DNA from 2 places in the Streptomyces rishiriensis genome. Region 2 is predicted to be linked to the other one. Evidence: riboswitches for the same ligand, from Rfam matches in the RefSeq annotation. Region 2 holds a riboswitch; the other holds the start of a gene.
The links. Region 2 has a riboswitch for cyclic di-AMP ahead of QF030_RS20610 (M23 family metallopeptidase). Riboswitches for the same ligand answer to the same signal wherever they lie in the genome.
Positions count from the first base shown of each region.

Region 1 (4,992 bases), 910 kb from region 2:
GCCTGCGGTATGACACGAAGGTGACGGGCCGGCACCCGACCCGTAGGGGTTCCCGGGGGTCAGCCCGCCCGGTGGACCACCGCGTCGCAGAGTTCCAGCAGCGCCGCCTTCGCGTCGCACTCCCGCAACGGCGCCAGCGCGGACCGCGCTTCCTTCGCGTACCGCACGGTGTCCCGGCGGGCCTGCTCCAGCGCCGGGTGGGCCCGGAGCGCCTCCAGCGCCTCGGTGTGCCGGGCGTCGTCGGTCAGGTCGGAGTCCAGCAGCTCGCACAGGGCGATGTCCTCGGGCAGCGACAGCCGTGCCGCCCGCTCGCGCAGCCGCAGCACGGGCAGCGTGGGCACGCCCTCGCGCAGATCCGTCCCCGGCGTCTTGCCCGACTCGTGCGAGTCGGAGGCGATGTCCAGGACGTCGTCCGCCAGCTGGAAGGCCACGCCGAGCCGCTCGCCGTACTGCGTGAGCACGTCGACGACCGTCTCGTCGGCACCGGACATCATCGCCCCGAACCGGCAGGCCACCGCCACCAGCGAGCCCGTCTTGCCGCCGAGCACGTCGAGGTAGTGGTCGACCGGGTCCCGTCCGTCCGTCGGCCCCGCGGTCTCCAGGATCTGCCCGGTGACCAGCCGCTCGAACGCCTCCGCCTGCACCCGTACCGCCTCGGGGCCGAGGTCGGCCAGGATGTGGGAGGCCCGTGCGAAGAGGAAGTCACCCGTGAGTACGGCGACGGAGTTCCCCCAGCGGCTGTTCGCGCTGGACACCCCGCGCCGCACGGCCGCCTCGTCCATCACGTCGTCGTGGTACAGCGTGGCCAGGTGGGTCAGCTCCACCACGACGGCCGAGGGCACGACACCCGGCGCGTACGGGTCACCGAACTGCGACGCGAGCACCACGAGCAGCGGCCGGAACCGCTTCCCGCCCGCGCGTACGAGGTGCTGGGCGGCCTCCGTGATGAACGGGACCGCGCTCTTGGTGGCCTCGAGCAAGCCTTCCTCGACAGCCGCCAATCCGGCCTGGACATCGGCTTCCAGAGCCTGGTCCCGCACGCTCAGCCCGAACGGCCCGACGACGGTCACGAGGGGTCTCCTGTCTGCTGGTGTCTACTGGCGATTACGCGGTTTGTCGATAGGTCTCTGCCATCACTCAAGTCAGCGTATCCGGTCACGTTTCGATCACCGATAGCCCCCACGTCCCGCGGGCTCGAATGGGCTCGCCCGGGAGGTCTCCAGGAGGCGCCCGAGAGGTGCCCCGCAGGCCAGGCCCGGTCGGATCACGCCCGAAATGTTTTCGATCAGCTCATATGAGCGGACATGAAGAGAGTTTCCGGGAAGTGGAGATTCATGTCCTCGGACGGGCCGCCGGCCGCTCCGAAACGTCCGCGCACCCCTTTTGCGCGTGACGACGATCACGCGTTTCTTCTCAGGTTCCCCCCGCGACCCGTCGAGCGCGACGGCAGGCGCGCCCCTCACCCCTCCCCCTCCTCCAGCCCCCCTCCGCCTTTCCTCCAGCCTCCCCCCACTCCCCTTCCACCCCCTCCCCCCTTCCCCACCCCCTCTCGCCGCCTCCGATCCCCTCCCCTTCTCGTCCACCTCCCTCCCCCCTCTGCGCGATCCGTCGTCGCCCCGTCGTCGACCCGCCGTCGACCCGCCGTCGACCCGCCGTCGACCCGCCGTCGAACCGGCGCCGGGTCGCCATCGAACCGGCGTCGGCCCGCCACCGATTCGGCACTGATTCACCATCGGTCTATTAATAGGGAGTTGGGGCGAATGCCCGATTCGCCGCTCTTGTGGATGCTGGTGAGTTGGCTCACTCCCCGCGAAGATCCGGTCTACCCTCACCCTTCACCGATTCTCCGCACGCCTTAAGCAAGTTGAAGGTTTGCACCCACAAAGGATCAAGCACCCCATAGGCCACAGACCAAGGTCAATAGGGGTGATCTGTGAATCCGGTACTTGTTCCGGACATGTGCTCTCGCATACGTTCCCGGCCTGTCGGGCGGAACGCCGAATCCTGCCGCCGCTCGCACACCCACCGATACCGCTCGGCAGGAGCGGGGGAACCAGGTAAGTCGCCGAAACGGACTTTCCGTACGTCTTGGATACACAAGACGTTTCGGGCAGGCCTTACGGCTAGGGGTCAAGCCGCGTCCGTCAGGACGCGACCGGGCAGCTCCCGCCCGAACCCGACAGCTCACCTCGCAGGCGCCGGAGAGGAAATTCGTCATGCCCGCTGCCGCTCAGCCGCGCCGCAACCGTTTCGTCCGCACGCTCGCCGTCGCCGCCACCGGCGCGGCCGTGCTCGCCCTTCCCGTCCTCGGGGCGACCACCGCCTCCGCGGCGACCCCGGCCGTCTCCACCGCCACCAGCCTCGGCTACGCCAACAACCTCGACGGCTGGATCCGCGCCTCCCTCCAGGTCATGGGGCAGCACGGCATCCCGGGGACGTACAACGGCATCTACCGCAACGTCATCCGCGAGTCCTCCGGCAACCCCAACGCCATCAACCTCTGGGACTCCAACGCGGCCGCGGGCATCCCGTCCAAGGGGCTGCTCCAGGTCATCGACCCGACCTTCCGCGCCTACCACGTCAACGGGACGTCGTGGGACTCGTACGACCCGGTCGCGAACATCACCGCCGCCTGCAACTACGCGGCCGCGCGCTACGGCTCGATCGACAACGTGTTCGGCGCGTACTGACCGTCCCGCCGACCGGTCACCGGTCCCGGCAGCCGGTGCCGCTACCCGACACCCGGCAGCCGGTGCCGCTACCCGACGCCCGGTAGCCGGTGCCGGTAGCCGGTTACGGAAACAGTCTTTCGAGGACGACGGCCACGCCGTCGTCCTCGTTCGACGTCGTGACCTCGTCGGCCACCGCCTTGAGTTCCGGGTGGGCGTTGGCCATGGCGACGCCTCGCGCCGCCCAGTCGAACATCGGGATGTCGTTGGGCATGTCCCCGAAGGCGACGGTGTCCTCGGGCCGCAGCCCCAGGTGTTCGGCGGCCAGGGCCAGACCCGTCGCCTTGGTGATCCCGCAGGGCTGGAGTTCGACCGTGCCCGGCCCCGACATGGTGACGGTGGCCAGGGAGCCGACCACCGAGCGGGCCGTCGACGCCAACTCGTCGTCGGACAACGTCGGATGGCGCAGCAGTACCTTGCTGATCGGCTCGCACCACAGATCGTCGCGTCGATCGACCCGCAGGGCGGGCAACGTCGGGTGGGGCATCCGGTAGCCCGGCTCGATGAGCGTCAGCCCGTCGACCCCGTCCTGGTCGACGGCCGCGTACAGCTGCCCGACCTCCGCCTCGATCTTGCCGAGCGCGGTCTCGGCCAGCTCCCGGTCCAGGGTGACCGACCACAGCAGACGGTCCGCGCCGGCGTCGTACAACTGCGCCCCCTGCCCGCACACCGCGAGCCCCCTGCTGTGCAGCCGGTCGAGCAGCGGGCGCACCCGGGGCGCGGGCCGTCCGGTCACCACCAGGTGGCGTGCGCCGGCGCTCGCCACCCGCGCGAGCGCGTCGAGCGACCGGTCGGAGAAGGTGTCGTCGCCGCGGAGCAGCGTCCCGTCCAGGTCGGTGGCGATGAGGGAGTACGCGGTGCGCGCGGCATATGCGGTGGGTGCGGCCATGATCAGAGAATACGGATCCCGGGGTCCCCGGGTTCGACGCGAACCGGACGACGTCGAAGTCCTGTCCGGTTCTGCCAACTCCCCTTGTGTGCCTGGCTCACGACTGGCTGCCGACCGACTCAATGGAACGGCTTTCTGACACCTCGCCGGGTAGTGGACGGTTAAAGGCCTCTGCACCGGTTGGCAGCAACATGTGACGCTACCTACCGCGATGCCCGGGTGGAGCGGTACCGTCCAGGTGTCCAGGGGGGACTTGATCGGGGGGTCGGGTTGAGCAGTGGGCGCATTCGTGTGCTGGGGCCGCAGGATCTCGGCGAGGGGGAGAGGGAGCGGTGGCGCGCGCTGCGTGCCGCGTCCGGGCTTCCGCGGAACCCGTTCATGGAACCGGAGTTCACCGACGCCGTGGGCTTGGTGAGGCCACGCTCGCGGGTGGCGGTGGTGTACGAGGGGCGGGAGCCGGTCGGCTTTCCTGCCCCACGAGCGGGGCCGGCTCGGACAGGGGCAGGCCCTCGCGTACGGCGTCTCGGACGCGCAGGGCGCGGTGCTGGCCCCGGGTCTCGGACTGAAGGCGGCCGAACTGATGCGGGCGTGCGCCCTGTCGAGCTTCGCCTTCGACAACCTGGAGGCGGGGCAGGGGCTGTTCACCCCGCACGCGGCGGCGGAGTACGCCTCTTATGTCATCGACGTGGAAAAAGGTTACGAGACCTACGAGTCCGTGTTGCGGGCCCAGTCGCCGAAGTTCCTGAAGACGACTCTCGCCAAGGAGCGCAGGCTCGGCCGCCAGGTCGGGGAGCTGCGGTTCGTGTTCGACGAACGGGATCCGGCCGCGCTGCGCACGCTCATGGGGTGGAAGTCCGCGCAGTACCGCAGGACCGGTCGCCGGGACCGGTTCGCCCAGGAGTGGATCACCCGGCTCGTGGACGCGCTCTCCGTGACCCGCGCGCCGGAGTGCTCCGGCACGCTCTCCGTCCTCTACGCCGGTGACCAGCCGATCGCCGCGCACTTCGGGCTGCGTTCGTCGACGGTCCTGGCCTGCTGGTTCCCTGCGTACGAACCGGGATTCGCGAAGTTCTCGCCCGGCCTGGTGCTGCATCTGCGGATGGCCGAGTCGGCCGCGGCCGAGGGCATCGGCCTGCTCGACCTGGGGCGGGGCGCGGCCGAGTACAAGGACGCGCTGAAGACCGGGGAGGTGCCCGTGTACGAGGGGGCGTGGTCGCGTCCGGGGGCGGGCGCCGTCCTCTACTGGCTCAGCCGTGAGCCGTCCCGCCGGGCGCACCACTTCGTGCGCAACCGGCCGAGGCTCGCCGCGGCGGCCGCACGGGCCTTGAAGGGCGCGGGCCGACTGCGCCGACCGTGACGAGCGGCGCCGGCCGA
Region 1 is NZ_JAUSWV010000002.1:5,003,927-5,008,918, reverse strand. It holds gene QF030_RS24785 (polyprenyl synthetase family protein) at 60-1,070, opposite strand; cyclic di-AMP (ydaO/yuaA leader) riboswitch at 2,014-2,213, shown strand; gene QF030_RS24780 (transglycosylase SLT domain-containing protein) at 2,217-2,690, shown strand; gene QF030_RS24775 (HAD family hydrolase) at 2,794-3,618, opposite strand; partial or broken gene QF030_RS24770 (GNAT family N-acetyltransferase) at 3,910-4,975, shown strand.
Region 1: another riboswitch for cyclic di-AMP. It lies ahead of QF030_RS24780 (transglycosylase SLT domain-containing protein); the one in region 2 lies ahead of QF030_RS20610 (M23 family metallopeptidase).

Region 2 (4,992 bases):
CGCTCGGCTCGATGCGGGCCCGGCGGCTGGCCCGGGAGTACGCCGGTCGCCACCTGGGCAAACCGGCGGCACGGGAGGTGGCGCGGTACGAGGCGTACGCGACGTCGCTCGCGTTCCTGCGGCACCGCGGCCGAAAGGGCCGGGCCGGCGCGGACTTCCTCGTACGCGAGCGGGAGTTGCTCAACGAACTGTTGAGGCGGAGGGACGTCGCCCGGCCCGCGCTCGACCACGCGGCCCGGATGACGGCCCCGCCGGTACGGGTGACCGCGCCGCCCTGGCCGGTGTACGGGGCGTACGGGCACGGCCCGGGCCCGGCCCACGGGCAGAGCCACCTCGCCGGGTTCCCGCACCCAGCGGGGCCGGCGTACGGGAATCCGGCGGGACAGTCGTACGGAGCTCCGGCGGGGCAGTCGTACGGGTACGGCTACGGGTATCCCGCAGTGCACAGCCCCGTACTCGGTCCCGGAACCGGTCCCGGAACCGGTCCCGTGCATGCTCCAGCGCAGGGATCCGCACCCGGTCATCCGGTGGGCTACCCCGCTCAGTACCCCGCGCCCCGCCCGCACCAGTAGGGCGGGCCGGGACGAGACAGGTCAGGCGGAGGCCCGGGTCAGCCGGGTGATCTCCTCCGCCGTCAGCTCCAGTTCGGCCACCGCCAGCAGCGCCGGCAGCTGCTCGACCGTCCGCGCGGACGCGATCGGCGCGGCCACCGTCGGCTGCGCGGCGAGCCACGCCAGAGCGACCGTGGGGATCTGGCTGTCGTGGGCCCGGGCGATCTCGTCCAGGGCGGTGAGGACGTTCCGGCCGCGCTCCGTGTCGAGGTGCTTGGCGGCGCCGGCGGCGCGGGCGCTCTGCACGGTCGTACCGGGCCGGTACTTGCCGGTGAGGAAGCCGGCGGCCAGCGCGAAGTACGGGACGGCGGCGAGCCCGAAGCGGCCGGCGACGTCCTGGAGGGCGCCCTCGTAGGTGTCGCGGGAGACCAGGTTGTAGTGGGGCTGGAGGGCGACGTACCGGGCCAGGCCCTCACGGTCGGAGAACTCCAGGGACTCCCGCAGGCGCTCGGGCGAGATGTTCGAGGCGGCGATGTGCCGTACCTTGCCCGCCCTCACCAGCTCGTCGAGCGCGCCGACGATCTCCTCGACGGGCACCTCGGGCTTGTCGAAGTGCGTGTAGTAGAGGTCGATGTGGTCGGTGCCCAGACGGCGGAGCGAGGCGTCGGCGGCGGCCTTGATGTTGTCGGCGGACAGGCCGCGGAATTCGGGGTGCTGGCTCACCTTGGTGGCGATCACGACGTCGTCGCGGTTGCCCCGGGCCTTCAGCCAGCTGCCGATGATGGTCTCGGACTCACCACCGCTGTTGCCCTCGACCCAGGACGAGTAGGAGTCGGCGGTGTCGACGAAGTTCCCGCCGGCGGCCGCGTAGGCGTCGAGTACGGCGAAGGAGGCCGCCTCGTCGGCGGTCCAGCCGAAGACGTTGCCGCCGAGGGAGAGCGGGAAGACCTCGAGGTCGGAGGAGCCGAGTGTGCGAAGAGACGTCATGCTCGGTCTCAACGGAAGCCGACGGTCCGCCCATTCCGCGCGTGACGCGAAGAACATGTGAACAGCACAGCCGAACGGGGTGCCCGGCACAGCGGATCAGCCCCAGCGGATTGGCACGGACCGGCAGCCCCGACGCGGAGGGCGTCAGGGCTGCGGGGTGCATCAGGGGTGTCCGGACGGGCGGCTCAGGGGTTGAGGCCCTTGCCGCGCAGCCAGGCCGCCGGGTCGATGCCGTCGGCGCTGCCGCCCGGGTGGACCTCGAGGTGGAGGTGGGCCCCGGTGACGTTCCCGGTCGCGCCCACCCGGCCGATCACATCACCGGTGGCGACCTTCTGGCCGACGCTGACGCTGATCGACGACTGGTGGCAGAACCACAGCTCGGTGCCGTCGTCCAGGGTCAGGATGGTGCGGTAGCCGTAGGAACCGGCCCAGCCGGCCTCGGTGATGGTGCCGCTGTGGACGGCCTTGATGAGGGTGCCCGTCGGCGCGGCGAAGTCGAGACCCGTGTGGTAGCCGGAGGACCAGAGGGAACCGGCCTGGCCGAAGGTCGAGGTGATGGTGTACGAGGAGGTCGGCAGCGTGTACTGCTTGGCCAGTTCGGCCAGGCGCGCGGCCTCGGCCTTCGCGGCGGCTTCCTCGGCGGCCTTCTTCTTCGCGGCGGCGGCCTTGGCCTCCGCCTCCTTCTCGGCCTTGGCGGCGGCGTCGGCCTCGGCCTCGGCCGCTGCGGCGAGTGCCTTGACCTCGACCTGGGACTGCTGCGACTCGGCCTGCGCCATGATCCGGCTGCGCAGCGCCTCGCCGGCGTCGGCGGCGCTCTCCTCGGTGTCCAGGGCGGCTTCGGAGCCGAAGCCGGCGAGGGCCGGCGCGGCTTCCTGGACGGGCTCGTCGTCGTCGGAGATGAGCGAACCGACGTTGGGCAGGTCCGGCATCGAGATGGAGACCGGGGCCTTGCCGGTGTTGGCGCTGGCCATGCCACCCGCGCTGACGGCGGCGATGACGCCGACACCGAGGACGGTGGAGCTGCGGGCGAATCCGCCGCCGCGCTGCTTGGCGACGCGGTGCTTGCCGCGTACCGGGCGAGTGGACTCCGCGGTGGGGTTCCACTCCTCCCAAGGTCCCTCGTCGGTGCGATAGCCGCCGTAGCCGAAGGTGTCGGTGGACGGCTGGCTGGGCGCGTACGGGGCCTCGGGGGCAGGCGGGTTGGACGCCACGCGGGCGCACTCCTTTCCTTCCGTCGCCTACCGGGTTAGCTGACGGGTTCGGAGCGGGAAGGTCTCCTACGCGCGTATACCGGTCGTGGACTCTGCGAGTTCACGACGGCTTCCGCGTGATTCACCCCAAGGTGGTGGTTCCCCGGTTCCCTTGCGGGATTCGGCACGTGCCGCACGGAGCCGACTCTGGTGCCGGCTGGGACGACCGCGCTGCGTTATCGAACGTTAATAGACCCGGGGGTGGGTTTCCAAGCCGTTCCTCTTGATCAACATCATTCCCGGCCTGGACTTTTAGGCCACCAGCGGTGAAAAACGGGCGAGTTGACCGCCCCCCGCCATGCCCCGTAAACGCCCCGTCAGTCATAGGAGTGGTGATGGTAACTCAGTTGTAATGCGCAGGGCGGTCGCCCGGTCACCGGCAGTAAGGGGATGGGATGCGCGACGAAAACACCGAAGGCCGGAACCCTTTCGGATTCCGGCCTTCGGTTCATCAGTAGCGGGGACAGGATTTGAACCTGCGACCTCTGGGTTATGAGCCCAGCGAGCTACCGAGCTGCTCCACCCCGCGGCGATGAACACAACTGTACGCCATCGGCGGGGCAGAAAGCACATCGGTTGATCACCGGGGCCCCGGCGGCCTCAGAGGAGGTGGCGGTTCGGCTCCTTCGCCCGCTCCTCGTACTCCGGAAGCACGAGGACGTCGACGCCCCGGCCCGCCAGCAGACCGGTTCCGTCCGCGTCCGTGACGAAGGTGTCCGGCTCGCGCCAGGCCGTGACCACCCGGCCCACTCCGGCGTCGAGGATGAGGCGGGCACAGGGCGCCGGGCGGGAGGATCGGCGGGCGCACGGTTCGAGGCTGCTGTAGACGGTGGCCGCGGGCAGCCGGGGATCGGCGGGGTCGAGCTTCGCGAGGGCGGCCTCCTCGGCGTGCACGACCGGGTCGCCGGCCTCGCGGGAGTGGCCGCGCGCCAGCTCCGTGCCGTCGGCGGCCACGATCACGGCGCCGACGCTGAAGGCGGTCTCCGACGGCGGACAGTCGGCCGCGAGGGCGCAGGCCAGGGCCAGCCAGTGCCGGTCGGCCGCGGCGGGCAGCGGTCCCGTGCCGGGTGCGGTGGGCTCGTAGCGGTTCAGGACGACGTCCTCGATACGCCGGGACTCCACCAGGCGCAGCCGTCCGCCCTGGTAGCCGCCGGGCCCGAAGAGGCGGGGCGCGGACGGGTCGCCCACGAAGAGCGGGGCGAGGACGAGCTGGAGCTCGTCGGCGAGGCCCTGCCGGAGCAGCTGGGTGTGGACGGTGCCGCCGCCCTCGACCATGAGCCGCCGTACGCCGCGGACGTCGTGGAGGTGTTCGAGGAGGCGGCGCCAGTCCACTTCGGGGCCGAGCGGGACGGCGTCCGCGGCGATGCCCAGCGCACGGATCCGGTCGGCGCCCTTCTCCGTCGTGTACACGATCTTCTCGCCGCCCGTGTGCCAGAAGTTCGCCGCCGGATCCAGCTCGCCCGAGTCGCTGACGGTGACCTTGAGGGGGTACGCAGGCCGCCCGGCGGCCACGCGGGCGGCGCGGCGCTCGGGGGAGTTCACGAGGAGCCGGGGATTGTCGGCGCGGATCGTGCCGGCGCCGACGAGGATGGCGTCGACCGAGGCCCGGACCTCGTCGACACGGTCGAAGTCGGCGCGGCCGGAGAGAAGCAGGCGCTCGGGCGTGGTGTCGTCCAGGTAGCCGTCGAGAGAGACGGCGGCGGACAGCAGGACGTACGGGTACGGCATCGACGCGGCTCTCCGGTGGGGTGACGGGCAGGGCTGACGGGCAGGACTTGACGGGCAGGACTTGGTTCAAGTTTGAAACAAACTTACACTGGGGGCATGACGACTCGCTGGCTCACCCCCGAGGAGCAACGCGCCTGGCGCGCGTATGTTGCCGGCTACCTCCTCCTCGAGGACGCGATCGACCGGCAGCTCCAGCAGGAGGCCGGCATGCCCCACCTGTACTACTCCATCCTCGCCAACCTCTCCGACATCCCGGAACGGCGGCTGCGGATGACCGACCTCGCGGAACGGCTGAAGATCACCCGCAGCCGGCTGACCTATGCGGTGTCCCGGCTGGAGAAGGACGGGCTGGTGCGGCGCGAGGACTGCCGCTGGGACAAGCGCGGCAGCGTCGCGGTCCTGACGGACGAGGGCATGACGGTGCTGGAGAACGTCGCGCCCGGCCACGTCGGGACGGTTCGCGCGGCCCTCTTCGA
Region 2 is NZ_JAUSWV010000002.1:4,091,407-4,096,398, forward strand. It holds gene QF030_RS20600 (PrsW family intramembrane metalloprotease) at 1-572, shown strand, start outside; gene QF030_RS20605 (aldo/keto reductase) at 594-1,538, opposite strand; gene QF030_RS20610 (M23 family metallopeptidase) at 1,724-2,749, opposite strand; cyclic di-AMP (ydaO/yuaA leader) riboswitch at 2,759-2,925, opposite strand; tRNA gene QF030_RS20615 (tRNA-Met) at 3,244-3,317, opposite strand; gene QF030_RS20620 (dihydrofolate reductase family protein) at 3,389-4,516, opposite strand; gene QF030_RS20625 (MarR family winged helix-turn-helix transcriptional regulator) at 4,613-4,992, shown strand, end outside.